3 regions of the Paenibacillus sp. J22TS3 genome follow, and region 1 is predicted to be linked to each of the others. Evidence: predicted binding sites of a transcription regulator. Region 1 holds the regulator's gene; each other region holds the start of a gene.
The links. Region 1 encodes LexA, which represses DNA repair genes until DNA is damaged. Its sites were predicted from a motif close to CGAACATATGTTCG; they were not measured.

Region 1 (10,491 bases):
TGCCGGCGAGAACTTCAGGTAATCAGCGTTTGTTCTCTTTTAACGACGTTGAGCGCTTGCTGGAGATCAAAGCTCTGATTGACAAAGGTGTTAACATCGCAGGCATCAAGCAGGTTATGAATCCGGTGAACAAAGAATCCCAGGAAGCGACTGTAATTACGAATGACACCGAAGAGAAACGAAAGGTTCTGACGGACTCGCAGCTCTATCGTATGCTCAAGCAGGAACTCGTTACAGGCAAGAGACCAGGTCAAGTTTCATTGATTCAAGGTGAATTATCCAGATTTTTTAAGTAAGAGTAAACATCACTATTTATGACAAAGGGAGAGGGTATCGTGAGTTACACTAAAGAGGATATTCTTCGCATTGCCAAGGAAGAGAACGTACGCTTTATTCGTCTGCAATTCACTGATTTGCTGGGTACAATCAAGAACGTTGAAATTCCTGTAAGTCAGCTGGAGAAGGCTCTGGACAACAAAATGATGTTTGATGGTTCCTCCATTGAGGGTTATGTCCGCATCGAAGAATCTGATATGTATCTGTATCCGGATCTTGAGACATGGGTCATCTTCCCATGGGTAACAGAAGATCGTGTAGCCCGTCTGATCTGTGATGTCTACATGCCGGATGGCACTCCATTTGCAGGGGACCCGCGCGGTATCCTCAAGCGCAACCTGGAAGAGGCGAAAAAGCTGGGTTATACATCCATGAATGTAGGTCCGGAACCTGAGTTCTTCCTGTTTAAGACCGATGAGAAGGGTAATCCTACAATGGAACTGAACGACCAAGGTGGATACTTTGACCTTGCTCCGACAGACCTTGGTGAGAACTGCCGTCGTGAAATCGTACTTACTCTTGAAGAGATGGGCTTTGAAATTGAAGCTTCCCACCATGAGGTAGCTCCAGGACAGCACGAAATCGACTTTAAATATGCGGACGCAGTTAAAGCGGCCGATCAAATCCAAACATTCAAGCTGGTAGTTAAGACTATTGCCCGCCAGCACGGATTGCATGCAACATTTATGCCTAAACCATTGTTCGGTGTGAACGGTTCCGGTATGCACTGTCACCAATCCTTGTTCAAAGGAAACGTGAACTCGTTCTATGAAGAAAGCGACACATTGGGACTTAGCCAGACTGCCCGTCACTATATGGCCGGTATCCTGAAGCATGCTCGTGCGTTTGCGGCAATTACTAACCCAACCGTAAACTCTTATAAGCGTCTTGTTCCTGGTTACGAGGCTCCTTGCTATGTAGCTTGGTCTTCAAGTAACCGGAGTCCGATGATCCGTATCCCAGCTTCCCGTGGTCTTGGAACTCGTGTTGAGGTTCGTAACCCGGACCCGGCTGCTAACCCTTACCTGGCATTGGCAGTGATGTTGAGAGCAGGTCTTGACGGGATCAAGAACGAGATTCCTCTCGTTGATCCAATTGACCGCAACATCTATGTAATGTCTGAGGAAGAGCGTGTGGAAGAAGGCATTCCAAGCCTGCCGTCGGATCTGAAAGAAGCTCTAGGCGAGCTGATCCGCAGCGAGGTTATTACCGAAGCTCTGGGCGACCATGCTTTGTCTCACTTCTACGAGCTGAAGGAAATCGAGTGGGATATGTTCCGCACTCAAGTTCACCAATGGGAACGCGATCAATACATCACCCTGTATTAATAGGTGAAACCCTTGGCGCTGTAAGCGTCGGGGGTTTTTCTTTTTGGGGGCGTTATGAGAGGTGGGGTATCATGTCACCATTTTCTTCTCGAATGTAAGCAGGATAGTACAAAAATTTCGCGAATACTCTGCATATGGAATTAATTACGAAGGTTCGTGAATACCTGACTTTACTGTAATTACCCCTACCGATAGAAGATTAGAAAGAAGGCGATTTTGTGGGAGTTTTATTGAAGGACATAGACGAAACAAACTGGCAGGAATGCATTTTTTTGACAACTGATCCTGAAGAAAATCATTACCTTGTAGAAAAATATGTAGCTTCAAATGCAGTTTCGATTGCACAGTCAAAGATAGAAAAGGGATGGGTAACAAAAGCAATTTATAGTGAAAATATAATGGTAGGATTTACAATGTATGGGTATTCAGAGCAGGATAATTGTTTTGAATTATGTCGTATTATGATTGATCATAAATTTCAACATCAAGGCTACGGTAGAAAGGCACTAAGTTTAATCATTAAAGAGATGAGTAAGAACAAGGAATGCTCAGAAATATATGTATCGTTTGATCCAGAAAACCATGCTGCACAAAAGCTATACGAAGAATTTGGTTTTAAAAATACAGGTAAAATCGTAGAAGAGGAAATTATTTATTGCATGGAATTATAGGATAAGGCAACTCTACAGTTTATCTTAAAGGTTTTCAGAAGAGGCTGAAAGTTTACCCCTATATACCACCACTGCAGTGATACCATCTTTTGGACTTAATTTGATTACAGTATTGCTAGTTTCCCAGTTCCAAGAGAAAATAGTACCGTACTTTTCAACCTTGCCGCCATCGCCATATTTTTTGTTTAAAGCTGATTTGATGGAATCTATGAACTGCTGTCTTAATGTTTCATTTTCAGCGTCATAGACATACGTTCCGCTTTCTAATCTATTGTTTTTAAATTGATAAGTAAGCCTTACATGATACTCCCCTAAGGTTATTTTATATTTAAGAAAGTCAGAGGTCTTACTAACGTAATTATTCTGCTCTTTTGCCTCAGCTTTAATTACCTCATCCATGCTCATTCCCCATTTAACACTCCTGAAGTCGCTTGAGCCTGATGAACAACTAACCAAGAACAATAAGACGATAAAGCTAAAAACAAATTTTCTCACTTAGAATCCCCCGCTTATTTAGATTGCATTCTCTTGAGTATTCTTCTTACCTTAGATTGTGAATTAGATTATCTAACCTACATCTTCCGTTATAACTAAAATAATCAAAATATGCTATGAAATATTTGGTAGTTGTCGATAGAGATAACAAGGATGGAAGGTTTTATGTATTTAAAAGATAACGGTTCATTTCTAATTTGTTAGGTAATTAGTCTTTGATATTTTGAGTATTGTATGGTTAAATTTACCTAAATATGATATTATATACCCATATATGAGTGTGATATTGTTATAGGGGGAAATTTAATGTTTGCAATGGGTTTAATAGCTGGTATTTTTGGGATTATAGCGTCTGTTCTTGCTATGATGGTAGGAGGAATGGACGCAGCTTTTTCCAGTACGGGAACTTCGCAAATTACGGGTCTAGGCATTTCTGCTCTGTTATTTAGTATTTTGGGGATTGTGGGAGCTGCTATGACAAAGACTAAACCCAAAGTTGCTGGTTGGTTAATGCTAATTAGCGGGATTGCAGGTTTTATCAGTATTTTTATGTTCTACATCCTTTCCGCTGTATTATTTGTAGTTGGTGGGTTTATGGGGATTCTCTCCAAGAAAGTACCTCAATCAGGACAGAACGTATCTGCATAAATCATAAATCTTAAGTTGAAGGGCCTCGGGTATTTACCGGGGCCTTTTTTATTTGGATATTTAATATTGCCAAGGCCTTTAGTGGATAAAGACCTCTACAAGTTCAGGTATAACATGCCGGAGGACTCACAAAGCCGGTTGGTGTCTTTGAATTAATTTAAATCTTTACTTTATAGCGATAATATTAAATATTTACCATGAAATATTTGGCAAATATACCGAAATATAAATAGAGACTTATTTACATACATAGATAAATGTAATTGGAGGGAGTTTATGTACCTGGATGAATTAAAAATTGCTTGCAGCATGAAACAAATGGTTAGTTTAAAGACGAGGGATGGTAAAGTCAGAATAGGCCTGCCATGTGAGTTAAGGTCAAAGGATGGGATCAAGTTTCACGGGGAAGGCGAAGTTGTTTCTATTCCATTTAATGAAATTACTCATGTGATGAGGCTAATTAATTTTAGATGAGAAAAGGTTTTGTCGGCTGTATACGCCGGCAAAGCTTTTTTTAATTCCGCTTTTATTTAACCTCCCCGCTTCTTAATATGGCTATATTAAGCAAATATTTGGAATAATTTTTCACGTACTCAGAAAAACGTTCGAAATCCCTGTAGTTATAAATATACCCCATATGGGTATATTGTGAATGAGTGAAGAAATAAACTACAGAGGTGTTGAGGAAATGAAAAAGACTTCGGTACTGCTTGGAGCAGCATTCATGCTGGCGCTAAGCGGATGTGACCATTCGGTAGATCAAGAGAAGACAAGCATCAGCACACAAGCAGAAGAACAGCAGCAGGCAACAAAGATGGATCATTCTGAAATGAGCCATTCAAGCTCAGGTGAGCTGCCGCCAGGAATGCAAGAAGCTAAGCATACTGCTTTTAAACCAGGCAGCCAAGCTGTAGTCACCGCGGATCATATGAAAGGGATGAAGGGGGCTGTAGCCACTATTGTGGGTGCCTATGATACAACAGTCTACGAGGTGACTTATACACCGACCAACGGCGGAGAGAAAGTGAAGAACCACAGATGGGTGGTACAGCAAGAAATCGCGGACGCTGGAGATAAGGCTTTTAAACCAGGGGAGAAGGTGACGATATTGGCGGATCATATGCCGGGTATGAAGGGAGCCTCCGGCACCATTGATTCGGGTGAGAAGACCGTTGTCTATATGATCGATTATACGCCCACTACGGGCGGAGACGAAGTCAAAAACCATAAATGGGTGACAGAAAGCGAATTAGAGGCTAAATGAAACCAGCAGCTGTTTTGAGGACCGCAATTTGCGGTCTTTCTTTTGTTTAATTAATGTGCTGCTCATGAAACAGAGAAACATTTGAACTGGTAAATTATTTGATGATATACTTCTTTTAACAAATCATAGGAGGCTAAGCGAGGCATGAAAGTTATAAAATTTATAGTGAGCTACATACCTGCGATTGCGATTGCATTTGTTTTGACTTTATTCATTGGTATTTTTGTATTTCAACCTTATAAAGTCGAGGGGCATTCCATGGAGCCCACATTGCAGGACAAACAGAGAGTTTATGCCTCCAAGCTGGCTAGAACATTCTCCCATATGCCGGCTTATGGAGACATCGTGGTCATCGATAGCCGTATCAACCGGGAGCGCAGCTTTATGGATAGTGTCCGGGAGCACCCGTTGATTCAGCTCATTTCAGGTGAGACAGACGAACATATTTTTTATATTAAGAGAGTTATAGGTAAGTCTGGAGATGTAATTGAAATTAAAAATCAGCAAGTATACCGGAACGGAACTGCACTGGATGAGCCTTATATTAAGGAGAAAATGAATCCAGCACCAGATCAGAAATGGGTGGTTCCTGATAATTCGATCTTTGTTCTTGGTGATAACCGGAACAATAGCAGTGACAGTAGGGAGCTTGGCCCTATCCCATTTGACCATATCATGGGGATCGAGGAGATTAAATAGTGCGTCGTCTACAGAGGCGCACCGCAGAGAATAACAGCATATGCAGCGAGAAGAAGAGGATGCCAACTAGGCATCCTCTTCTTAAATTTACCGGCCAATATTAATGAATGTCTCTGAATAGACCAACGACCTTACCGAGAATAGTTACATGCTTCAAACGGAGCGGCTCATATGTCGGGTTCTCCGGCTGGAGGCGAATGTGATCACGCTCTTTATAAAATGTCTTGACCGTAGCTTCATCATCCTCAGTCATAGCCACCACAATATCTCCGTTATCCGCAGTCTGCTGCTGCCGGACGATAACAAAATCTCCGTTATGAATACCAGCTTCAATCATACTGTCACCAACAACCGATAACATGAAGACTTCCTTGTCCCCAACATAGTGGCTAGGCAGAGGGAAATAATCTTCAATATTCTCAGTGGCTGTAATAGGAACACCCGCGGTTACCTTACCTACCACAGGAACACGGGCAACCGTGTGAGCGAACAGATTGTAATTCTCCGAATCTTCCTGGCCAAGCAATTCAATAGCTCGAGGTTTGGTAGGGTCACGACGGATGAACCCTTTCTTCTCAAGCCTGTCCAAGTGACCGTGGACTGTGGAGCTGGAAGCAAGACCTACAGCTTCTCCAATCTCCCGGACGGAAGGCGGATAACCTTTCATGCGGACTTCGTTTCTTATAAATTCAAGTATCGCCTGTTGACGGCTGGAAACCTTCGACATATGTTATCAACCCCATTTAGTAACGTTTGGAAAAATTATAACATAGAACCTCCGTTCGTACAAACGTTAGTTCTAAATTTATTGTGGAATATTCAGGATAAATGGAAAGGAGCGTTACGAAATGGGTCTAATGATGCCAATATATAGAGATGATCCATTTAAATAGGATAAAAATGTCATCACCCAAATGTGCGAACAATTGTTCTAAAAAACTATTGAACGAAACAAATGTTCGTGTTATATTGAATTTAGTAAACAAGAACAAACGTTTGGAGTGATTGATTATGTTAAGATATTCTACATACCAAAGTATTTATGAATCAGTACCGGCGCAGCCTGTTAAACATAAAATGAAGATGCATCTATTTATCCCAAACTCTATTTTCCGCATTGTTCTATTAGTATGTATGATTGCTGTAACCTGTACAGGAATGATCACAGCTTTTGCTTCCTCTAGTGATCGTCCCACCCCTGCCGAACTAGAGCAGGTTGTTGTTCAGCCGGGCGATTCTCTTTGGAGTATTGCCTCCTCTAATAAGAGTGAAGGTGAAGATATACGCGATTTCATTCATGCTATAATTCAGGAGAACAACCTGCCATCGAGTGAGATCCAAGCGGGCGATGTGCTTGTGCTTCCTATCCGTTAATATATTTGTTGTTATAAAGAGCTTTTCGAGGACTCCGCGATCCTTGACAAGCTCTTTTTCACATGTCAAAGTAAGAGTTAATGCCTGAAGTGAAGGAGGAGTATTGGATATGGACATCGACCAATTGGTACAGCGCATTAATGAGCTTGCGCGTAAACATAAAGAGTCAGGATTAACTGAGGAAGAGACTCTCGAAAGAGCAGAACTTCGGGAGATCTACCTGGGTAATATACGCAAAAATTTCCGTCAGCAGCTGGACTCCATAGAGATTGTAGATAACTAACCAGTCCGGCTCTGCCGGATATACATAGCTGACATCAGAAATTCACATTGCGGATAAGATTCCGTTTATTATGTTGGAATATAATTAAAAACATATAGATGATCATGCTCATACCAGAGGGGGAAAGCAGCCACATGGCACGTTCGTTTGAGAAGCAGGTAGAAAAGAACAGGCAGAAAATTTTGATGCAGCAAAAGAAACAGGGAGTACAGCCCGGCAAGCTTGGGGTCAAAGGAGAAGGGGATACTTTTAAAGGACGTAATATTATTCTTCCGGTCGTCTTAATTCTGTTCGGGGGGATGTATGGTTCCCTAGGCTTTATTGGGAAAAATACAGAAATTAATTCATTCCTCTATTGGATTACTATCGGGCTGTACATCATGCTCGGGGTTGTTGTTTTCATCCGTAAACCCTATCTGCGAGTCGGGCAAAAGGCGCTGTATACGTCCAAGTTTAACAGAGACCGCATGCTGTCTGCAGAGAGCATTCAGAAAATTGTCCTCTCGCAAGGAATGGTTAGCATTGTGCCAAAAGGGAACGGACAGAAGTGGAACTTCTCGCGTTCACGCAACCGTTTTGATACAGCGGCTATGGGCGAGCGCTTGAAGGAATTCGGCAAGACCAACAATGTTACAGTAGAGAATCATTAGAAAAGGGGAATCGGGCGAAATGTCGATAAAGGCTGTTTGCTTTGATCTGGATGATACACTCTTGTGGGACGACCGCAGTATTAAGGAAGCTTTTGAGTCTACTTGCCAGAAAGCTGCCGAAGTTGCAGGTGTTAAGCCAGAACGTCTTGAAGAAGCTGTCCGTAAGGAAGCAAGAGCGTTGTATGAATCTTATGAGACTTTTCCTTTTACCAAAATGATTGGGATCAACCCCTTTGAGGGGTTATGGGGAAACTTCACGGCTGGGGAGCAGCCGGAATTTCGCGCGATGGAGAAGCTGGCTCCTATCTACCGCAAAGAATCCTGGAGACGGGGGCTGCTCGCCGTTGGCGTAGATAATGAGGAGCTCGCTGGCGAGCTTGCCGAACAGTTCGGGGCAGAGCGCCGCAATCGCCCACATGTCTACGAGGAGACCTTTCAAATTCTTGATGAACTGAAGGGTGAGGTCAAGCTGCTGCTGCTGACCAACGGTTGTCCGGCTCTCCAGCAGGAGAAGCTGGACGGGGTACCGAAACTGGCACCATACTTCGATGAAATTATTATTTCCGGGTCCTTTGGCAAGGGCAAGCCGGATCCCAGCATATTCGAACATGCGCTCAGCCTGCTTGGTGTAGAACCTTCCGAAGCCTTAATGGTGGGGGACAAGCTTACCACTGATATCAAAGGGGCGCTAAGTGCTGGAATCCATTCCGTGTGGGTGAACCGCGACGGAAGAACTCGCTCAGACGAGATTGTCCCTGCGTATGAGATCAAACACTTATCTGAACTGCATAAGATCATTGACGGTCTTGGAGGTCGTGAGCATTGAGACAACGTCCGTTGAAGCTGGCTTTGGCATTCATTGGATTGTTAATGATATTAACGGCATGCAATCAAGACTCCGGTCATTCAGGTCATGATGATATGCTGTCCCCACTGGATGTTAAACTGACCGTTACACCTACAGAGGGAAAAGTGAACGAGAAGATTTCATTTGAAGCCAAGGTAACCCAGGGCGGCAAAGACATTAATGATGCCAAAGAAGTCACCTTTGAACTGTGGAAAGATGGGGCGGAGAAGCACAGTAAGATTACTGTTACCTCAGCAGGAGAAGGCAAGTATGTCATGGTGAAGTCTTTCACGGAATCCGGTACTTATCATGTTATCTCTCATGTGACTGCAAATAGTCAGCACTCTATGCCATCTGCGGATTTTACAGTAAAGCCCTAATATATCTATCAAATATCAAAAAAAGCTGTTTGCTCATCCGGGGATGGGCAGACAGCTTTTTTAGCATAATTTCGGTTAAGCTTTCTGGAAGGAAGGATCTTCATACGGATGAGCAATCCAGCCGTTCTCCTCAACGAACAGGCGGATCGCTACAACCTTGCGCTCATCAGTTAAGGTGAAGAAGTGAACCGTATTCTCTGGCACGGAAATCAAATCACCGGGAAGCAGATTCACATCGAAATAGCCGATCTCTTCAGAGCCTTTGATGACAAAGGTTCCAGCTCCGCCAACAATGGCGCGGATTTCATCTTCTGTGTGGGTATGAATTTGTTCAAACTTAGCAAGCAGCTCTTCGATATTCGGTGTTGCCTCCGACAGGGTAATGACATCCCAGGTCCGGTAACCGCGGCGTTTCACCAAATCTTGGATTTCAGCTTCAAAGGTGGACAGAACCTCAGCTTTTTGTTCATCGGTCAATGAAAAATTTTCTTGGAGATGGGCAGGCAGTTTGCTGATATCCCAGTGCTCATATATCACTTCGTACTGACTGAGGAAATTGCGAACGTTCTCTTCACCGGTAATCAATTCGTTCGTATTTCTAATTCTTATTTCCGCCATGGGATTACCCCGCTTTCATTTGGTATTTAGATAAAATTATAAAGGATAAACCTAGGTGTGTCGACCCTTATTTTGCCTGTGAAAAGGAGTTGAAACACTTCGGCTGGAATACGGGGATTTCCGGCAATCCCTTTTCTTAAGCGGGTTATTCTGCTACACTTAAATCTAGCGTTTTACAGGGGGGAATGAACTTGAGCAAGCCGACTCTGCAATCCAGAATGAAGGAAAAAATACTAATTCTTGACGGAGCCATGGGGACCATGATCCAGCAAGAACAGCTGAAACCCGAAGATTTCGGCGGGGAAGAACTTGATGGCTGCAATGAAATGCTTGTTCTTACCCGGCCTGATGTCATCTCCAGAATCCACGAGAAGTATTTGGAAGCCGGAGCTGATCTGATTGAAACCAATACATTCGGCGGTGCCTCGGTGGTGCTTGCTGAGTATGATATCCAAGATAAAGCAAGAGAGATCAATCTTGCCGCGGCTAAGCTGGCCGTGGATGCGGTAAATAAATATTCAACCCCGGGCCATCCTAGATACGCAGTTGGTGCGATGGGTCCGACAACGAAGACCTTATCCGTAACAGGTGGGGTAACTTTTGATGAGTTGATCGAAAGCTATGAAGAGCAGGCGATCGCCCTTATTGAAGCGGGCGTGGACGCAATGCTTCTTGAGACGTCTCAGGATACACTTAACGTTAAGGCTGGGAGCATTGCGATCCGCCGTGCTTTTGAAGCGACGGGCATTACACTGCCGATTATGATCTCCGGTACGATTGAACCGATGGGCACAACGCTGGCCGGGCAGAACATTGAGGCCTTCTACGTGTCTTTGGAGCATCTGAAGCCTGTTTCAGTCGGGCTTAACTGTGCAACAGGTCCTGAATTCATGCGTGA
Region 2 (10,491 bases), on a different contig from region 1:
ACCAAGGCGCTGGCCAAAGAGTTGGCCCCTTCGATGGTTACCGTGAACGCTGTAGCTCCGGGTGCGGTCCGCACGGATATGATGAACAGCTTTGAGGAATCTGAGATCCGCCGGCTGGAGGAAGAGATTCCGGCCGGCCGGCTTGCTGACCCAGATGAGGTTGCCTCGCTGGTGTATTTCTTGGCTCTTCCCGAATCAAGCTATATTACAGGACAGATTATCAGCCCTAACGGGGGCTGGATTACATAATCATATCCAGCCGCCGCATTGCATAATTAGGTTCCAAGAATCACATATTACAACTGTTGATCTTAAATCTTAACGCAGTGCGAAGGAGGATTTATCATGTCAACAGTGCTGAGCAATTTCGATTCATGGAAGAAGTTCCTTGGTGACAGGGTGAAACATGCGGAAAGAGCAGGTCTAAGTGAGGACAGCATTTCCAACTTGGCCTATGAAATCGGCGGATTTCTTGAAGAGAAGGTCGATCCTCAGAATGCGTCCAACCGGGCTCTCAAAGAGATCTGGGATGTTGGTAATGAGGAAGAGCGCAGAACCATTGCCCGATTGATGGTGAAGCTTGCCAAGAAATACTCGTAGTTCAGCATTGGAAAAGCTCCCATTTGGGGGCTTTTCTGCCATATACTGAGCTGCACTTGCCTTTCAATTTTATTTTATATATCATTAACAAGTATATGTGTTCAATCCAAGATGGTTAGGAAATGAGCCATCGTTTTTGGCTGTTTTTAGCGATTGATGTAGAGATGGCAGGATTTGAATTAGGTTTTGTCGAAATATGCAGCAGTATGGATAGGGAGAGGTGAAGCCGGTTGAAACAAACTCAATGGTACATGGAGTACAAAATACATAGAAATCGGCCGGGACTTTTGGGGGATATTGCATCCATGTTCGGTATGCTTGGAGTAAATATCCTGACGATTAACGGGGTAGAAGGACAGACCCGCGGTATGTTGTTGGAATGTGAGGATGACGAGAAGATTGCGCTTCTGGGCCAGATGCTTGCGAAGGTAGAGAGTATCACGGTGCTAGCTTTGCGTAGTCCAAGGCTTGTGGATATTTTGGCTGTGAGACACGGCCGTTATATAGATAGGGACAGCGACGACCGTAAAACCTTCAGGTTTACCCGCGATGAGCTTGGGTTGCTTGTTGACTTTTTGGGTGAATTATTTAAGAGGGATGGACATCAGGTTATTGGCCTGAGGGGTATGCCCCGAGTGGGCAAGACGGAGTCGATTATCGCTGGCAGTGTGTGTTCGATGAAAAGATGGACATTTGTCTCGTCAACCCTGCTGAGGCAGACGGTTCGAAGCCAGTTGTCTGAGGACGAGAACAATCCTAACAACGTGTTTATTATCGATGGGATCATCAGCACGATCCGGTCCAACGAGAAGCATTACCAGCTGCTTGAGGATATCATGTCCATGCCTTCCACGAAGGTTATTGAACATCCGGATATTTTCATTAAAGAATCCAAGTACGAATACAGTGATTTTGACATTATTATTGAACTTCGAAACAATCCGGAAGAGGAAATCGTGTATGATACGTTCACCACACTCTATTCGGTTGATGAATAACAGCTTGATCAAATATTTACAGGAGGTGATGGCATGTCGGATCTGGGCCAGCAATTGAAGGAGGCCAGACTTCAAAAAGGTTTGTCGCTGGACGATGTTCAGGAAATGACAAAAATCAGGAAGAGATATCTCGAAGCCATCGAGGCTGGAGATTATAAGGTTCTTCCAGGAAGCTTTTATGTGCGTGCTTTTATTAAGACTTATGCGGAAACAGTTGGTGTGGATGCCGATGGGCTGCTAGAAGAACACCGCAAGGATGTGCCGGTAACTGAGCCGGAACCAACTATGGAACCGGTGATTCAGAAGAGAAGAAGCAGTCATGCGGCAAATGAGCGGAATTCGAAATGGCTGTCAACGACACTGATGTGGTCTTTTGCGGCGATTATCGTGATTGTAATTTACATTGTAATATCAAGTAATTACAGCTCGAAGGATAACAAAACCCCGGACCCAACACCGGTGACGACGAATACGAAGACCCCTAACAACACTACACCACCTAAGACAGAGACGACTACACCACCGGCTCAGGGTGGTAATCAGAATACGGGACAAGGCCAGACCGGAACCAATAACCAAGGTCAGACCGGGGCTAACCAAGGCCAGAATAATTCAGGTACTGGAACAGGCGACGGGACAAATGGAGGCCAGACGGGTACTGGAACGGACACCACAGGTACGGGAGCCGTAACAGTAACGCCTGACGGCAAGAAGGGCAGCACGACTGTGTTCAAGGTTGCAAATACCGGGAATACACCGGTTAAAGTGGAAATCAAAGCTTCCGGTAAAAGCTGGATGGATATCCGCAAAGGAACTTCCCGCGGGGAGAAGCTTTATTATAAGAGTATTGAGGATGGAGAAGTGCAGACCTTTGATCTGGGACCGGAAGGGCTCTACATCAAGTCGGGTAACTCGAATAATACGGTCATCACTGTCGGTGGCCAAGTAGTCACAGACGGGAAGAACACGACCAGAATTCAATTAAAACTCGATAATGGTACAGGGGATCAAGGTTCGGGCGATGGAAGTACCCAAACATCCAACTCCACAACCGATGGCTCCACAACAGATGATTCCACAAACAGCACGAATAACGGCACTGGAGGAACTGGGACAGGTTCCGGTACAGAGAGCGGGACAAATACTCAATAATTTAGCCGCGCATAACGGTGCTGGCGGACGGATACCCTAAACCTAAGGTTGGCCGTACACAGCATCTTATATCGGTACAAGAGGGTGTCCCCTTCAAATGACTATTAGCTGGATTATCACAGGTCTTGGTATCATCCTCACTTTGCTTGGGTATTACTTAACACCTGATGCGTGGGGGTACGGGCTGTCAGGCTTCGGCCTTGCCCTTGTACTATGCGGAGCGTTTGATCTACTTCGCGGGATATCTAGGCAGCAGAAATATTAATCAGACAGGCGTCCTTCACGGCTTAAGCCGGGGGACGCCTGTTTGTTTTTATAAGGTAGCCGATGAATCGCAAAAAATACGACCTTAGGGGAAACGGTTGGACTTCAAATCCAGTTTTTGTTTTAGATGAACGAGCAAAGCCTCGGGGGAAGACCACGAGTGAAACGCAAGAAAAACAACCTTAAGAGTATCGGTTGGACTTCAAATCCAGTTTTTCTTATAATATTAAAACATAAGAGTAAGAAGGAGTTGTGATTAAATGAGTAATGAGAGTTCTTTTGATATCGTATCCAAGGTGGATATGGCAGAACTGACCAATGCGCTGCAGCAGACAGAGCGGGAAATCGAGACCCGGTTTGACTTCAAGAACAGCAAGAGCTCCGTAACCGTGGAGAAGGATGTCCTTGTAGTAGTATCCGACGATGAATATAAGCTGGCGTCGGTTATCGATATTTTGCAGACCAAAATGATCAAACGTGGCCTGCCAATCAAAAACCTGGAATATGGCAAGGTGGAGCCGGCTTCACTAGGTACTGTTCGTCAACGGATTACCCTGAAATCCGGAATAGACCAGGATAATGCGAAGAAAATCAATGTGCTGATCCGTGACTCCAAACTGAAAGTGAAGAGCCAGATCCAGGGAGATCAAATTCGTGTAACGGGCAAAAGCCGTGATGACCTTCAAAGTGTTATCCAAATGCTTCGGAAGGCAGACCTGCCATTGGACCTTCAATTTACAAATCTGAAATAAAGTATGAGGTCTCTTGATATGCTGCTTTTGCATATTTATGAGGCCCTGCTTCATTTTGACAGGGTATAGACCGTATATTATACTTGTAGGGATTAAATCGGGAACGGCATCAGATCATTGGGGGTACAAAATGACAGATAGATACGGTTGTACTGTGCAAAGAATTGTTGAAGGGAACTTTGTTCATTTTTTTACATATTCAATCGATGATATGCCAGGGGAGGGTGTCCAATGAATTTGCCCAACCGGATTACGTTGGCCCGTATATTTATGATACCGATCATGCTGGTCTTCCTGCTTGTGGACTTCGATTGGTGGTCCTACCCGTTAACATGGGGCTCTTACACGCTTCCACTAAATCATCTCATTGGAGCGTTGTTGTTTATTATCGCTGCAAGTACCGATGGAATCGACGGTTATCTTGCCCGCAAGAACAATATGGTGACCAATTTGGGGAAGCTTTTGGACCCTCTGGCAGACAAGCTGCTTGTGGCGGCAGTATTGGTTTCATTGGTGGCAATAGGCAAATGTGATGCCTGGATTGCGGTAGTTATAATCAGCAGGGAATTTGCGGTTACCGGGCTTCGGGAAGTGGCGCTTCTTGAAGGTTCTGTTATTGCCGCCAGCAAGTGGGGTAAATTAAAAACGATAACCCAAATCATTGCGATTTCAGCGCTGATGCTTAATAACTTTCCGTTTGCGTGGGTATCTTTCCCGTTTGATGAGATTGCGATTTGGATTGCAGCCTTGATTACGATCTATTCGGGAATCGATTATTTTATTAAGAACAAGAAAATCCTATCTTTCTCCAAAGTCTAAACCAATTCAGAAGCGGATATTTGTGTGCCCTTCTTATGAAGGAGTTGTGACGTTCAAATGAAAGCAGAAATTATTGCTGTAGGAACAGAACTGCTGCTCGGCCAAATTGTAAATACCAATGCCCGGTATTTGTCGGCGGAGCTTGCCGCATTAGGAATCGATGTGTACTTTCAGACGGTTGTCGGTGATAATCAGGGTCGTCTCCAGCAGGCAATCCGAATTGCCGAGGAACGTGCGGATCTGATTATTTTCTCCGGCGGGATCGGACCGACCCAGGACGACCTGACCAAGGATGCCTTGGCGGCAAGTCTTGGACGCGGGCTGCATATTGACCGTCAGGCTATGGATCATGTTGACCGTTTCTTTAAGGACAGAGACCGTCCAATGACAGAGAATAACCGCCGTCAGGCGCTCGCTATCGATGGGGGAACCCCGCTTCCCAATGAGACAGGCCTTGCTGTCGGAAATGCGGTCTCACAGGCCGGGAAACATTACATTGTCCTGCCGGGCCCTCCCAAAGAGCTGATCCCTATGTTCGAACAGCAGGCCAAGCCGTGGATTCTGAGCCATGTGCTTACGGACGAGACCCCGATTTATTCTAAAATGCTGAAGTTCGCCGGTATCGGGGAATCGGCCCTTGAGACACAGCTGCTGGATTTGATTGAAGCCCAAGGCGATCTGACGATTGCTCCTTACGCCAAGGAGAGCGAAGTGACCATACGCCTCTCTACCAAGGCTTCGCTTGAAAGTGAAGCGCTGGACAAATTGGATGACATGGAAAAGATCATAGAGCAGCGCTTGCCCGAATTCCTGTACGCCAACCGGGACGTGCCTATCGAGCAGGTCATCGTTGAAATGATGACGGAGATGAATCTGACCGTTAGCGCAGCCGAGAGCTGCACAGGGGGGCTTCTTATGGAAGCGATCACCTCGATTCCCGGGAGCGCAGCCGTATTCTTTGGCGGAATTGTCTGTTATTCCAATGAAATGAAGAAGAAGCTGCTGAATGTGCCGGCTGAGCTGCTCGAAGGTGAGAACGCGCCGGGGGCAGTGAGCAAAGAAACCGCAGAAGTGCTTGCCGAGCAGGTACGGATCATTACCGATACGGATTTCGGTCTTTCGGTTACCGGGGTTGCCGGTCCTGCTTATTCGGAACGCAAGCCTGTGGGACTGGTGTATATCGGCATCTCGGAACGGAATGGAGCGACGAGATCCATTGAACTAAACCTTAAAGGAAATCGAGATACGATCCGTTTAAGATCAGCCAAATCCGTGCTGTATCACCTGTGGCGCCGTTTGAAAGAATTGAACGCCCAGGCTGATTAAGCCCAAGAAACAGGGCCTGCCCTTTTCTTGCAGACGAAGTCATTCTAAGTTATAATCTAAATACGGAAGAACCGTGGCGAACGAATAGCGATTGCTGCGGTTCTTTTTTGTTGTTTGTTTGAGAAGTGCGGCATCAGGGAGAGAGGTGTCCATTTCAAAAAAAACGAATGTATGTTCTAAAAAATGCTTGGCAAACGCTTCTAAACACGATACAATTATATATGTAAAGCTTTCCTGTATTTATCATTTTGAAGGATGTGAGCTAATGTCAGATCGTCGTGCAGCGTTAGATATGGCGCTTCGTCAAATAGAAAAGCAATTCGGTAAAGGATCTATCATGAAACTTGGGGAATCTACTCATATGCAGGTGGAAATTGTTCCCAGTGGTTCATTGGCTTTGGATATAGCACTTGGCACTGGAGGACTTCCTCGGGGCCGGATTATTGAAGTATACGGACCGGAATCTTCCGGTAAGACAACGGTTGCCCTTCATGCGATCGCAGAGGTGCAGAAGACCGGTGGACAAGCTGCATTCATTGATGCGGAGCATGCCCTTGATCCATCTTATGCCGGCAAGCTGGGCGTTAATATCGATGAATTGCTTCTGTCCCAGCCTGATACAGGCGAGCAGGCGCTGGAAATTGCCGAGGCTCTGGTACGCAGTGGCGCGGTTGATATTATTGTTATTGACTCCGTTGCCGCGTTGGTTCCTAAGGCGGAGATCGAAGGCGAGATGGGGGATTCCCACGTAGGGCTTCAAGCAAGATTGATGTCCCAGGCGCTGCGGAAGCTCTCGGGTGCAATCAGCAAATCCAAGACGATTGCGATCTTTATCAACCAGCTTCGTGAGAAGGTGGGCGTAATGTTCGGAAATCCGGAGACCACTCCTGGTGGACGCGCTCTGAAATTCTATTCCACGGTTCGTCTTGATGTGCGCCGTATTGAAACGATCAAGATGGGCAATGACATGGTAGGTAACCGTACAAGAATCAAGGTCGTTAAGAACAAGGTGGCCCCTCCATTCAAGCAAGCGGAGATTGATATCATGTATGGTGAAGGGATTTCCAAGGAAGGAAGTCTTATCGATATCGGTGTCGAACAAGATATTGTTGATAAGAGTGGTGCTTGGTATTCCTTCTCAGGTGAACGTCTTGGACAAGGCCGCGAGAATGCCAAGCAGTTCTTGAAAGAACATCCGGAAGTAGCGGATGTCATTGAGAATAAAATTCGTGAGGCCAGCAATTTGACGAATGTGGTGCCTGTGGCTTCAGCAAGTGAACTTGAGGAAGATAGCAAGGAAGAACTTGCACTGTTTGCAGACGAATAAATCATATAAATAACGGCGCTCTGATCGAAGGTATCTACCGGAGACAGGGCGTCTTCTATTTAATTTCGGGGAGACAGACTTATGGATGAGCGATTCAAGACAAGAGAGTGCGGCCAACAATCTCCGGTCAGCCGGAAATCAGAGCCTTCGCTTACCGAGCGGGGGATTTACGATATTTCAGAATACCTTCCTGATAGTCCGGAGGATACTGTTGAGGAGGAGAAGAGGGACGGTCTTGCTGATTTTCCTGAAGACGAGGCTCTGAGCATTACCTCTGTTGAAAGTTTGAAGAAGCAGAAGTACCGTTATCTTATCCGGTTTGGCCCGCATGATCTTGAGGTTCATGAAGATGTCATGATTAAGTATAGAATGATTAAAGGGAACTCCTTTACCAAATATGATCTGCTGGAAATTATAGCCGCCGATGAGAAGCAGCAGGCTTATGTGGAGGCCCTGAACTACCTAAGCCGCAAGCCCCGGACAAGCAAGGAGATTTCGGTTAGGCTTAAGGAGAAAGGCCGGGAAGAAGGCATTATACAAGAAACGGTTGCACGGCTAGAGAAAGAGGGGCTGATTAATGATGCCCTATACGCACAGGAATGGGCTGCTCAGCGTGTTCGGAACCGGGGCAAGGGTAAGATGTGGGTCAGGCAGGAACTTCGTCAGAAAGGGGTTTCCAAGCCTCTCATAGAGGAAGCTCTCGGGGGTGTTCCTGAAGAGGAGGAATACGATAGCGCCTTGGCGATGGGTGCCAAGAAGTGGCGGCAGACCAGTGGGGAAGTCATGGATCGGAAGCGGAAGACGGGTGCTTATCTAATGAGAAGGGGCTTCTCGGGAGCACTTGTTTCCAGGGTACTGCGCTCATTGATACAGGATCAGGCGGATTCGGAGGAAGAAGAGGCCGATTTGGACAGGCTCGATTGACTCTACAGATAGTCAAAAGCCTGTCATATGCTTGACAATTTCTTTCACCAAATAATAAAATGAACATGAATCTGTAAGCATAGAGTCCCTTTTTCCTTCCAAAGAATGTGACTTCTATATGAGGATTCTAGTTACCAATTAGGATGGTATACTGCCTGACAGGTTCTGTGGGTTTTCCACAGAATTCAACATGAGCAGCTTTCTGAAATTGGCATGTGTACATCGTTTTATTTGTATGATGATGAATGGAACATTATTGACAACTGCACACATCCCAGGGAATGCCTTGGACTAATCAACGAGGAGGTGAACAGAAATGGAACCTTGGATTTCGATTATTCTCGTTGTAGCCGCACTATTCTTTGGGTTCGTGATCGGATATTTTATTCGCAAATCTCTTGCAGAAGCTAAAATTTCCAGTGCTGAACATGCTGCCAGTCAGATCTTGGATAACGCAAGAAAAGATGCAGAAGCGCTGAAGAAAGAAACGGTTCTTGAAGCTAAGGATGAAATCCACAAGCTCAGAGCCGAAGCTGATAAAGACATTCGTGAACGTCGGAATGAAACCCAACGTCAGGAACGACGACTGTTGCAAAAGGAAGAGTCGCTGGATAAAAAATTAGAATCACTGGAACGCAAAGAAGAGCAAGTGGCTAACAAAGAGAAACGAATTGAGGAGACTCAACAGCAAATCGATTTGATCTACAAAAACCAGGTCTCCGAGCTTGAACGTATTTCCAATCTCACAATGGAAGATGCACGCAGCATTATTCTGACTAACGTGGAACAGGAAGTGCGCCATGAATCAGCTCAACTGATCAAAGATATCGAACAGCAGGCAAAAGAGGAAGCGGATAAGAAGTCCCGGGAGATCATTACACTCGCGATTCAGCGTTGTGCTGCAGACCATGTAGCTGAAACTACAGTATCTGTTGTCACCCTGCCTAACGAAGAAATGAAGGGACGTATCATTGGACGTGAGGGACGGAATATCCGGGCTCTAGAGACACTTACGGGGATCGACCTTATTATCGATGATACTCCGGAAGCGGTTATTCTGTCGGGCTTTGATCCGATCCGCCGTGAGATTGCACGGACTGCACTTGAGAAATTGGTTGCGGACGGACGGATTCACCCTGCGAGAATCGAAGAAATGGTTGAGAAATCACGCAGGGAAGTGGATGAGCGGATTCGTGAATACGGCGAGCAGGCCACATTTGAGGTAGGAGTACATGCTCTGCATCCGGATCTGATCAAAATTCTTGGAAGACTGAAGTTCCGGACAAGCTATGGACAGAACGTGCTGAAGCACTCTATGGAGGTAGCTTATCTGACTGGACTTATGGCAGCAGAGCTCGGCGAGGATATCGTTCTCGCAAAACGTGCCGGACTTTTGCATGATATTGGTAAAGCGCTTGATCATGAAGTGGAAGGCTCTCATGTTGAAATTGGCGTAGAGCTGGCGAAGAAGTACAAGGAACATCCGGTGGTGATTAACAGTATTGCTTCGCACCATGGTGATGTGGAAGCTACTTCAGTTATTGCTATGCTGGTAGGTGCGGCTGACGCCCTCTCTGCAGCAAGACCTGGAGCCCGCCGTGAAACCCTTGAAACGTATATCCGTCGTCTTGAGAAATTGGAGGAAATCTCCGAATCGTTCGAAGGCGTTGAGAAATCGTATGCAATTCAAGCCGGACGAGAAGTCCGTGTAATGGTTCAACCAGAGAAAATTGATGATGCTGAAAGCTTCCGCTTGGCCAGAGATATTACGAAGATGATCGAAAGTGAACTGGATTATCCGGGACATATTAAAGTAACGGTCATTCGTGAGACCCGGGCGGTTGAATACGCAAAGTAAAGGATATGCTGAGAAGTGGCCCTGTATGGGGCCGCTTTTTCATTGAGGGGGACTTGAGGGGGAAATTCAGGTCTCCCTACATAGAAGGGAATGAAGTACATGAAAGTGCTGTTTATAGGGGATATCGTAGGGAATACAGGCCGCAAGGCACTTAAGGAGACACTGCCTTCGCTGAAGACGAAATATAATCCCCACATCATTATCGCCAACGGGGAGAATGCGGCAGCTGGACGCGGAATTACGGAAGCCATTGCCAAGGATTTTTTTGATATGGGGATTCATGGCCTGACCATGGGGAACCACACTTGGGACAATAAAGAAATCTTTGATTTTATCGATGATGAGCCAAGAATGGTCCGGCCGGCGAATTTCCCTCCGGGTACTCCAGGGCTAGGAAGCACGGTCATTAAGGCAGGGGGCAAAGAACTTGCCATTGTGAACCTCCAGGGCAGAACTTTTCTTCCAGCGATA
Region 3 (10,491 bases), on a different contig from region 1:
GTGCCTGCATGGAGCCCGGCCCGCAGATGATCAGGCTCTGCCGGAATGATGGCAAAGTTCGGCTCTCCTTTTCCGTTCTCTGTCCGGCATATGCCGCTATCCCCGTCCAAACAGACTTTTCCCGGTGCAAAATGAAACAATTGACTGTAGCTGTGCAGCTCCCCGCTTATAAATGTATCTATCAGAATCCAGAAACCCGGCTTGATAAATAGAATTTTCCGGATGGGACGGACAGGATCTTTCAGGCCAAAATATCCATCATGGCTTCCTTCGGCATAGTCGATATCCCGCCCCGGAATCCATCTTGTACCTGAAGGATGTGCGATTCGTCCATACGCCCACGTGCCGGTGACCTCTGTGAAGTCCACCCCATCCACGAGCGTTGTATTATGCGCACGGCAGCATTTGAGCTCCCGCCGAAGCGGCGTATGCTCGCTGTAGTTATAGCGGCCTAAATCCGTTAGAAAGTCCCGGCCATAAGCATGAACATCGATATGCAGCATGTCCGCATGGCCGTGTCCTCCACCAAGCGGCCCGCAGTGGAAGTTCAGATACATCGCATGCTCATCCCAACCAGATCGCATAATGTAGTGACCAGCATGCTCGAAGCCATGGGAAATCTGGGTCGGGGCAGATAACGGCATTTTGGCATACCTCCTTACTTCCTCTATCCCAAAGCTCCAGGCATTGTCATAATCCACCTGGTCATATCCCCCGAACCTAAGCTCCGCATCTCCGAACAAAAGTGCCGCTGCAGTAAGAACCGATCTGACATCATTATCATCGCTGTCTCCCCGCAGAGGCTGCCTATGGTTCGGCTTGGCTTCCAGCAAAGAGGCATAAGCCATCTTCCTCGCCGCTTGGATTACCACCCCAGGCAGCGGGATGGCCTCTTGGCAGGCCACCCGGATTACGTCCAAGTAGCAGTTCAGCACTTCATGATGATAGGTCGGAGACTGCTCCCAATGAATTCCGTCTTGCAGTACTTGCAGCCGTGCGGTCTCTTCCAACCTCTGAAGGCTGAGCTGCCTCCAGAGTGGGGCACGCCGAAATTCCGGGGCGAATACAGAGACCATGAATAGGCCGCAGCTTTCCAGAACTCCCCAGTTGCTGATCCTCTTCCACCCGCTAAATGAGGAAGCTAAATACTCAGCATGCTCATGAAGCGATACCAGCACTTTAGCAGTAAGCCGGGGTGTCATATGCGAACTGCGCAGCAAATAAGGCAGAGATTTAATCCAGTTCACACAACGAAGTCCCGCCTCAATGGAGCGCCAGGCAAGCGTTTCGTTCTCCGGAATCGCATTCGGGCTAGAGTGCTGTGGTACAGGATTTCTGTCGATCCAATCCTCCATCTGCTGGCAGCACACCGCCGCATATTTCCCTTCTCCCGTTAACAGATATGCCTGGCCTAGAGCTATCCAATAGCGGTGCCGGTTCAGCATGTAAGACCATTCCACGTCCCGGTCGGGCACATGATTCCAGTCTACCAGACCGCTGAAGGTGACTGGCACACGCGTGCGTTCCATATCCCAGGGGAAGCGGAACAAAAAGGTGCCCGATACGACTTCATCCGCCGTCCGCATCGCCTGCTGAAGCGCTTCGCCGCCGTATTGTCTGACATACCGGCAAATCTCTTCCGTCTCTTCCTGTCGAACAAACATGACCAGTACCTGTTTTGTGATCCAGTGCTGCTTTAGATCCGCGTATATTTTATCTGGCTGTTCCCCCTGGCCTGCGGCTTTCCTCACCCGGTCGAGACTTGGATGCCTCAGGTCCAGCATATCCATTAGGCGGGACTCCATCTCCATGGGTGCCGGTGTATTAGCGCTCATACCAATATCCCCCGGCTCCCCTTTCCAGTCTCATCAAAGCTTCCAGGTAGAAATAGTCCCCCCAGATGACATAATCATCCGGCGAAATCCCTCCGCGCACATGGTAGGAACCGCGCTTAAGCAGACCTTCTGCTTCCGGTTCATCCGCAGTTGAATAATTATTTATGAGTGAGGTCATCTTGTTCATTAATGCTCTCTCGAAATAAGCCCGGTCTAAATCGTCTTCCGGTAAACAAGCCAGCAGCTCCTGAAGGCCGGCGCATACAATAGCTGAAGCGGAGCTGTCCCTGTAAGACCCGATCCCCGATTCTTCCACCGGAACATTGAAATCCCAATATACCACATGGTCCTCCGGCAGGTGCTTCAGGAAATAGTGGGCCATGCGCTTGGAAGTCTCCAGAAATGCGGACTCCCCGGTATAACGGTAAGACAGCGCGAACCCGTATACACCCCATGCCTGCCCGCGGGTCCAGGTCGAACCGTTCGTATAACCCTGATGCGTGGACCCTCCAATCGGCTCTCCGGTCTTCGGATCGAAGAAAAAGGTATGATAAGAGCTGTCATCCCCTCTTACAAGATAACGCCTGGTTTTCTCGGTCTGTAGAACGGCCGCTTCCTGGTAACGTGAATCTCCAGTCTGCTCCCCCGCCCAGTACAGCAGCGGCAGATTCAGCAGACAGTCGATAATAATCCGTCCGCCCTCCACCGGGTCCCCTTCCGGTCCCCAGGCTTGGATATAACCTCCCGGCTCACGCCAGCGCCTCAGCAGCACATCCGCCGCCTGCAGAGTCAGCTGCCGCGCAGCCTCATCGCGCTCCAAAATCCACTGGGCCTTGGAAGAAAGCGAATACAAAAATCCGATGTCGTGATGATCCAGAACCACATGCTGCTCCATGCGTCGCCGAAAGCTGGCGACGGAACGCTCCGCAGCCTTCTTGAACCGATCATCCCCGGTATATTCATAACAGAGCCACAGAATTCCACTCCAAAATCCATTGGTCCAATCCTCATTATCGATAAGCTGATACACGCCATTACTGCTTACATGAGGGAATTTCTCTCCGAATTTGTCCAAATTTCTCCGTGTCTTTGCAACAGCGTCTTCAATTGCGGCATGCCACATCACCCTTGTCTCCCTTCCTGAGCTGAACCTTGTCGTTACTTACAAACCTGACTGAACCTTGCAGGCAGAAGTATACTATCGGTGGCCCGTTTAGGCGGGTACGAATTTTGCCGGGAGTGTGCACAATTTTGACCTATGCAGAATTGTGCAGTTCCCATTCCCTAATCGCCAAGGCCCATCCGCTAGCCTGCGGCCCTTCAACAGAGTAAGGTCTGCCACCTTCATGAGCGGCAGACCGAGTAAAGAAAGCTGCGTACGGAAGCGTCATTATGCTCCGTTCTTGGCTTCCCGGAAAGCCCGCGCATACTCCGATGCTTTCTTGGCTACAAGGGTGTAATCCCCCGTCGAAACGGCTTCCGTGGTCAGATCTGATCCGATCCCCACAGCTGCCGCACCGGCATTCACCCACTCCTTCAGATTGTTCAGCGATACCCCACCGGTCGGCATTAGATTCGCCTGAGGCAGTGGACCCTGAATCGCTTTAATCACGGAAGGTGAATACAGATTGCCGGGGAAGAGCTTCACAATGTCAACGCCCAGCTCAAACGCTTCCTGGATTTCCTTCACGGTCATGGCCCCAGGCATCACCGGAACCCCGTACCGGTTGCATAATCTTACGGTGTCCGGGTTCAGAGACGGGCCTACGACAAACTCTGCTCCGCTTAAGGTAGCAGCCCGGGCCGTCTCCGGATCAAGCACCGTTCCCGCCCCAATAATCGCCCGATTCCCCTCGTCCTCCGCGTTCCAGCTGTACCTGCGTGCCAGCTCCTCGATGGCCTGCAGCGCGAACGGTACCGTAAGCGTGACTTCGATGACTTTAATTCCCCCAGCGATGGCCTGCCCGGCCATCTCTACGACCTGCTCGGGAGAATTCCCCCGCAGAACAGCAACGACCCCATATCCCGTAATCGCTTGAAGCACTTGAATTTTTTTCATATCCTCTTCCCCTTCTCCACATGTTTACAAACACAATGATTATGTCTTCCATTCGCCCGAGACTCGCAGTCTTATCCTCATTCGATCCGTCTCTCGTCCCGGAATCACAAATATGCTTAGCGCTCCACATGCTCCAAGCCATCCATATACGCCCTGACCTCTTCTTTCAGCGGCAGCCCCTCCCAATCTCCAGTCACTTGAATCACCATGGCTCCGACCAGATTGCCGAGCTTAACCGCATCGGCGGCCGTCTTTCCTTCCAGCAGACCTGACAGAAAGCCCGCACAGAAGCCATCTCCCGCTCCAACCGTATCTGTAACATGATCCACCTTGTAATAAGGGATCGGAGTAATCAGCCCTTCCTCAACGAGCAGAGTCTCATCCTGCCCTCCCTTAATGACGGTGATCGCTGACAGCTCGTTCAGATAACGGAGAATCATCCCCATGGATTCCGTCTGATAGAGCAGCTTCAGCTCATCATAACCAGGCAGGAAGTAATCGACTTTCCTCAGCAGCGGCAGAATAACGCGCCGTGCCTCTTCAGCGCTCCACAATTTAAGCCGGATATTCGGATCGAAGCTGACTTTCACGCCATTCTGCTTGGCTATGTCAACGGCGGCTAGAACCGTGTCCAGACAAGAAGGGCTGAGCGCCATGGAAATGCCGGTCAGGTGGAGGATCGAGGCTTGCTTGATATACTCCTCGTCCAGATGCCCCGGAGTCATCCGGCTTGCCGCCGAGTGCTTACGGTAATAATGCACTGAAGTCCGTCCCCGGATCTGCTCACGCATCATAAATCCTGTTGGCGCATCCACAGCCAATGCAGCGCGGGACACATCTACCCCCTCCCCTTGGATCGCTCTGAGAATTTTTCGTCCGAATGGATCATCCCCAAGCCTGCCGCACCAGCCAACCTTGTGGCCGAGCCTAGATAGGCCGATGGCAACATTGCTCTCCGCCCCGCCGAATGAGGAGTCCAGGACCGCTGAATATTCCAGCCCTTTAGGGCCTTGAGGCATCAAGAGTGCCATTGATTCTCCAAAAGTTACTACCTCCGGGCTTCCTGATAATTTCGAATGAAATGATTCCATCTGCGATTTCTCCTTTGTACAGTACAAAAATTAGAGCGTCAAAGACTGGGACTTCTCCCTCATCCTTTACCACTCTCTCTTTTTGGTTTATATTACTTCCATTTCACTTGAATTACAAACAAAAATAATATAATATGAACACAAATGAACAATAAAGAACAACAAAACACACAGAGGAGATTTTAATATCATGGAAAATCGTTATGCTTCCCACCCCAATGAAGTCAAACAATTCAATACGGAGCGTCTGCGCCAGGAATTCCTGATCGAGAGTCTGTTTGCTCCTGAGCAGTTAAATCTAGTCTATTCGCATGTGGACCGCTTTATCGTTGGTGGCGCTTATCCGATACACCAGCAGGTTGTTCTTGAAGCCGATTCCAAAGAAATTGGAGCGGATTCGTTCTTGGAGCGCCGGGAGATTGGAATTATCAATATAGGGGGACAAGGCATCATCACCGCAGATGGTACCGATTATGTATTAGAGCCGCTGGAGTGCTTGTACATTGGCCTTGGTGTCAAAGAAGTTGTGATGAAAAGTACGGATGCCGCACAGCCTGCTAAGTTCTACTTCAACTCCACACCTGCACACCGCAGCTATCCGATCGCCAAAACCGGGCCGAATGAAGCATTCAATATGCATTTGGGAGACATCGTGAATTCAAATGAACGGACACTGTACCGTTTTATTCATGAGAAAGGCATTCAGAGCTGTCAATTGGTCATGGGCATGACCATGCTGGAGAAGGGGAATATGTGGAACACCATGCCGGCTCACACGCATAACCGCCGCTCTGAAGTATATTTATACTTCAACCTGCCAGAGGATGCTGCTGTGTTCCATATGATGGGTGAGCCACAGGAGACAAGACATATTGTTATGCGCAACGAACAAGCCGTTATTTCACCAAGCTGGTCCATTCATAGCGGAGTAGGTACAAGCAATTATACATTTATCTGGGGAATGGCCGGAGAGAATCAAGTCTTCGAGGATATGGACGGCGTGGCCATGAAAGACTTAAAATAGAAGCTAAAGATTTGATATAGAACGGATGGACAAGAATGAATTCAATTCGACGATTCGAAAAAATCATGGAAGTGCTGCTCAACGAGAAAGAAGTTACCGTCAACGAACTAAGTGAACGCCTGGCTGTCACTGGCAAAACAATTCGTGATGATCTGAGCAAGCTCGAACAGCAGGGGCTGATCCGACGAGTGCATGGAGGAGCGATCCTGGCCCAGAGTGACCAGTTCGGCATCCTCTCTACCCCGGAATCCCAAGTCAAGCATTTGGCCGAGAAGAGCCAGATTGCCGAAAGGGCGATCCGGCACATTGAGCCCAAGGATATCATCGCTCTCGACGGGGGGAGCACGCTGCTGGAGCTTGCCCGCAAGCTCCCCGAGCTTCCGCTGACCGTTATTTCCAATGACGTTCATATTATCAATGAGCTGACACCCAAGGAACACATTCGTCTCGTCGTGCCCGGCGGTTACCGGGTACGTAATATGCTGGTTGGGCCGGAGGCCGTCACCTATATCCGCAATCTCAATATTAACAAGGCTTTCATTTCTTCTACCGGTGTTCATCTGGAGCAGGGACTTTCGGTGTACACAGGGGATCTGATTGATTACAAAAGAGCACTGATCGAGACGGCGGCCCGCTCCTATGCCGTGGTGGACAGCCACAAATTCGGCCAGAGCGCGCTGCGCAGCTTCGCCGCTCTGACCGAGATGACGGCTCTGATTACGGATAACGGACTTTCTCCCGAAGTAATCCAGCAGTACCGCAGCGCCGGGGTAAACCTCGAAGGATAGCAGGCTAAGCCATTGCGCCTTCGGTAATTACAGCCATAATACGGAGGTTACCCTTATGAACATATTTGATCTTAAAGGCCGTACGGCCCTTGTGACAGGCGGTTCCAGCGGGCTTGGGCAGGGCATTGCACTTGGGCTTGCTGAAGCAGGAGCGGATATCATATCTGTCTCCAGAACTTCAAGCCGTGAAACCGTTGAACAAGCCCGCGCTTACGGAGTGCAAGCAGCCGATATTCAGGCCGATCTTAGTGATCACAGCCAGCTGGAAGCAGTATTTCAAGAAGCTCTCGGCCTAAACGGGCATATTGATATTCTTGTTAACAATGCCGGAATTATCCGCAGAACCCCCGCAGCCGAGCACAGCAGACAAGACTGGTTCGATGTCATTAATCTGAATTTGAGCACGGCTCACTTCCTCTCCCAGCTTGCAGGCGGGCATATGATCAGTCGCGGAAGCGGGAAGATTATTAATATCTGTTCCATGCTCTCCTTCCAGGGCGGCATTAACGTTCCAGGTTATACCGCAAGCAAGCACGGGATTGCAGGCTTGACCAAGGCGATGGCCAATGAATGGGCCAGCCGGGGCGTGCAAATCAACGGAATTGCTCCTGGATACATGAGCACAGACAATACCACTGCCATCCGCGAGAATGCAGCCCGGTATGAATCGATTTCGGAGCGGATTCCGGCAGGAAAATGGGGCACGCCCGATGATCTTAAGGGTGCTGCGATCTTCCTGTCCTCCTCCGCCTCCGATTATGTGAACGGGCATATTCTATGTGTGGATGGCGGCTGGCTGACACGTTAGTTCATAAGAATAACAACCAAGCGGCCCCAGGTGCTCTCTTACAGCACCCGGGGCCGCTTGTTTTATGAAGCTATCATGAAGTGGCGGCTCCTACAATGTCCCTGATCTTGATCCATTGCCAGTCCTGACCCAGCTGCAGCTTAATTTCCCGGCTGTGTGTATGGATGGAGGTCACAACTCCCCGCAGCTCCACGTCCTCATATTCGCCCCAGAGCCTTACGGTTACAGCGGTGTGTCCCCGCAGAGACTCACTTAAGGCACGCTCAATCAGCTCCAGCTCCTGGGCATCTATGATCGGCCTTATACGCCGGTTCAGCTCACGCCCTGCCCTGATAATCGCCTCCTTATGCTCCGGCAGCATCATTCTTGAGGATTCCCACAGCCCATTTGCTTCCAGCTTACCTGCCATCTTCCATTCCTCCTTAACAGAATCAGCTCTTTTATATATACGAACATTTGTTTGTATTATATCCGCAATTTCAGAATTAAATCAATGTAAATTCACACCAAAAAACCTCCAAGCAGTACCCGGAAGGTAGGATGATAACCCGCGCGGGTTAAACGATCGTATGGAAAAGAGTCTGAATAAACAATATACTAGCTATAAAGTTATTTGTTGAGGTGAATATCAGATGGATGAAGTCGATGAATCAAAACAAATTGTATTACAAATCGGCGGTGCCTTGAAAAAGTACAGAAAAGAAAAAAATATGAGCTTAGACGACTTAGCGGAATTAACCGGCGTAAGCAAGCTTACTCTAGGAAACATCGAACGTGGCGATACGAATCCAACTTTGGCTATTATATGGAAAATTTCAAAAGGCATATCTTTACCGCTATTAGCTTTGTTCAAAACAGAGGACCCTGTTAGTATGTATCGGGCAGGCGAAGGACTGCGGTTTTCTAACGATCAAAAAAATTGGACCATTGAACCCATCTTTAAAAACGCAAGCAATGACATTGAAATGTGTCGGGCTTACTTACAGCCACATAGCTCGTATCACCCTGAAGGGCATCACGAGAATACAACTGAAATTGCGACAGTCATGACGGGTTCCATTGAAATCCAAGTCAATGGAGAGCTCTACACATTAAATCAATATGATACGATCAGTTTTCGTGCAGATTGTCCTCACTCTTATACCAATCATACGAATAGCGAAGCAGTGCTGCATATATCCTTAAAGTATGGTTTCTAAAAAGTCGAAAGTTCCACACCCTAAATACAACTTCGAATTCCATAACGGGAATTCAGAGTTGTATTTTTGTTTTCAGATAAGTTTTGATGAATTATAAAATACTTCTTGTTAAAATCAGTATACTATAATATACTTTTGTTGTTCGCGCGGATATTATAACATAGTTTTTTCAATCAGTATGTAACAAATATTACGTAACAACTCAGGAAGGAGAAAATGAAGAATGCCGAACAAACAACAAACTAAAGCCGTACCCTCCTCTATAGGGTTGATCATACTCGGCATTATTTTTATTGCAGCCAATTTACGTACTCCCTTAACCTCAGTCGGTCCTTTAGTGAGTCTTATAAGGGATAACGTTCATATTTCAAATACATTAGCAGGCCTGATCACAACGGTACCCTTGCTTGCTTTTGCTCTATTATCGCCTCTAGTACCAAAATTGGGACGAAGGTATGGGGTTGAACGTATCATTTTGATTGCCCTAATCTTCCTGACTATTGGTATAGTAATACGTTCTTTATCTGGCGCAGCTAATCTGTATATTGGGACAGCCATTCTTGGATTCGCAATTGCCGTATGTAATGTATTATTGCCAAGTATAATCAAGAGGGATTTCCCAAATAAAATTGGCTCCATGACAGGTGTTTACTCCATATCAATGAGTTTATGTGGAGCCATCGCATCGGGGATGAGTGTGCCGCTAGCCGTGAACGCAGGGCTAAAATGGCAGGGAGCACTGGGAATATGGGGGATCCTAAGCTTTGTTTCGATCCTCTGTTGGTTGCCCCAATTAAGAAATCAAAAGAAGCAAACAGCCACGACGAGTCAACAGATGGCCGGCAACGATGTGAATGTTTGGCGTTCCCCTCTTGCCTGGCAAGTAACCTTGTTTATGGGTATACAATCTATGGTTTTCTATGTGTTGATCGCATGGTTGCCTGAAATTTTAAAGCAGCAAGGAATTGACTCAAACCAATCAGGGTGGTACCTCTCGATCATGCAGTTAGCTCTGCTTCCATTTACCTTTATTGTGCCTGTTATTGCTGGGCGCATGTCTAACCAACGTTTGTTAGTAGTCATCACAACCATTTTACTTGTGACGGGAACGCTCGGCCTTCTTTATGGAAGCTCCGATTTGATTCTGTTGTGGATCATAATCCTTGGAATTGGTGGAGGCTTCGCCTTTAGTTTGTCCATGATGTTCTTCGGATTACGTACTGAAAATGCGCACCAAGCAGCAGAACTGTCTGGCATGGCACAATCGATCGGATATCTTCTTGCTGCGGTCGGTCCTGCCCTAATAGGATATTTACATGATGTCACAAATAGTTGGAACCTGCCACTTTTCATTCTGCTTGGCGCTTCGGTCTTACTCTTGGTAGTCGGTAAAGGAGCAGCAAGAAACCGTTTTGTAGGCAGCCGAAATAGTTATGAGCTGCCACGGAGAGGAGAATAAATATGTTTGACACAATTATTGTGGCCATTGATAAAGCTGAGATCACGAACAAACTCCTTGATGCAGCCGTTGAAATAGCCCGAAACAAACAAATCCGAGTTACCTTGGTTAATGTCAGTCCGGAATATGTATCGAATGGCATGACATATATACCAGAGAATTTCTTGGAAGAAGTATTAAATGAAATGGAGAAAGCGAGTTTGGAGCTGTTGCAGCAAGCCAAATCTA

Region 2: recA (recombinase RecA) is a predicted target of LexA. The motif match lies at 6,076-6,089, and genes of this name have one in related genera.
Region 3: KJS63_RS06440 (YolD-like family protein) is a predicted target of LexA. The motif match lies at 8,055-8,068, and genes of this name have one in related genera.

The regions. Positions count from the first base shown of each region.
Region 1 covers NZ_BOSF01000001.1:223,783-234,273, reverse strand. Annotated here, with positions in the region: gene KJS63_RS01090 (MerR family transcriptional regulator) at 1-296, shown strand, start outside; gene glnA (type I glutamate--ammonia ligase) at 336-1,664, shown strand; gene KJS63_RS01080 (GNAT family N-acetyltransferase) at 1,883-2,335, shown strand; gene KJS63_RS01075 (hypothetical protein) at 2,360-2,830, opposite strand; gene KJS63_RS01070 (DUF4064 domain-containing protein) at 3,137-3,478, shown strand; gene KJS63_RS01065 (hypothetical protein) at 3,755-3,952, shown strand; gene KJS63_RS01060 (YdhK family protein) at 4,167-4,742, shown strand; gene lepB (signal peptidase I) at 4,887-5,441, shown strand; gene lexA (transcriptional repressor LexA) at 5,542-6,168, opposite strand; gene yneA (cell division suppressor protein YneA) at 6,453-6,815, shown strand; gene KJS63_RS01040 (DUF896 domain-containing protein) at 6,925-7,098, shown strand; gene KJS63_RS01035 (hypothetical protein) at 7,233-7,748, shown strand; gene KJS63_RS01030 (HAD family hydrolase) at 7,768-8,574, shown strand; gene KJS63_RS01025 (FixH family protein) at 8,571-8,975, shown strand; gene KJS63_RS01020 (acireductone dioxygenase) at 9,051-9,593, opposite strand; gene metH (methionine synthase) at 9,785-10,491, shown strand, end outside.
Region 2 covers NZ_BOSF01000002.1:651,675-662,165, forward strand. Annotated here, with positions in the region: gene ymfI (elongation factor P 5-aminopentanone reductase) at 1-249, shown strand, start outside; gene KJS63_RS08915 (DUF3243 domain-containing protein) at 346-600, shown strand; gene KJS63_RS08920 (YmfK family protein) at 831-1,598, shown strand; gene KJS63_RS08925 (helix-turn-helix domain-containing protein) at 1,632-2,750, shown strand; gene KJS63_RS08930 (hypothetical protein) at 2,848-3,015, shown strand; gene KJS63_RS08935 (YajQ family cyclic di-GMP-binding protein) at 3,275-3,766, shown strand; gene pgsA (CDP-diacylglycerol--glycerol-3-phosphate 3-phosphatidyltransferase) at 3,998-4,585, shown strand; gene KJS63_RS08945 (competence/damage-inducible protein A) at 4,643-5,911, shown strand; gene recA (recombinase RecA) at 6,177-7,238, shown strand; gene KJS63_RS08955 (regulatory protein RecX) at 7,320-8,162, shown strand; gene rny (ribonuclease Y) at 8,479-10,020, shown strand; gene KJS63_RS08965 (TIGR00282 family metallophosphoesterase) at 10,120-10,491, shown strand, end outside.
Region 3 covers NZ_BOSF01000002.1:113,974-124,464, reverse strand. Annotated here, with positions in the region: gene KJS63_RS06475 (alginate lyase family protein) at 1-1,835, opposite strand, end outside; gene KJS63_RS06470 (glycoside hydrolase family 88 protein) at 1,825-2,958, opposite strand; gene KJS63_RS06465 (bifunctional 2-keto-4-hydroxyglutarate aldolase/2-keto-3-deoxy-6-phosphogluconate aldolase) at 3,226-3,894, opposite strand; gene KJS63_RS06460 (sugar kinase) at 4,011-4,985, opposite strand; gene kduI (5-dehydro-4-deoxy-D-glucuronate isomerase) at 5,176-6,009, shown strand; gene KJS63_RS06450 (DeoR/GlpR family DNA-binding transcription regulator) at 6,045-6,797, shown strand; gene kduD (2-dehydro-3-deoxy-D-gluconate 5-dehydrogenase KduD) at 6,853-7,605, shown strand; gene KJS63_RS06440 (YolD-like family protein) at 7,679-8,014, opposite strand; gene KJS63_RS06435 (helix-turn-helix domain-containing protein) at 8,238-8,804, shown strand; gene KJS63_RS06430 (CynX/NimT family MFS transporter) at 9,028-10,263, shown strand; gene KJS63_RS06425 (universal stress protein) at 10,266-10,491, shown strand, end outside.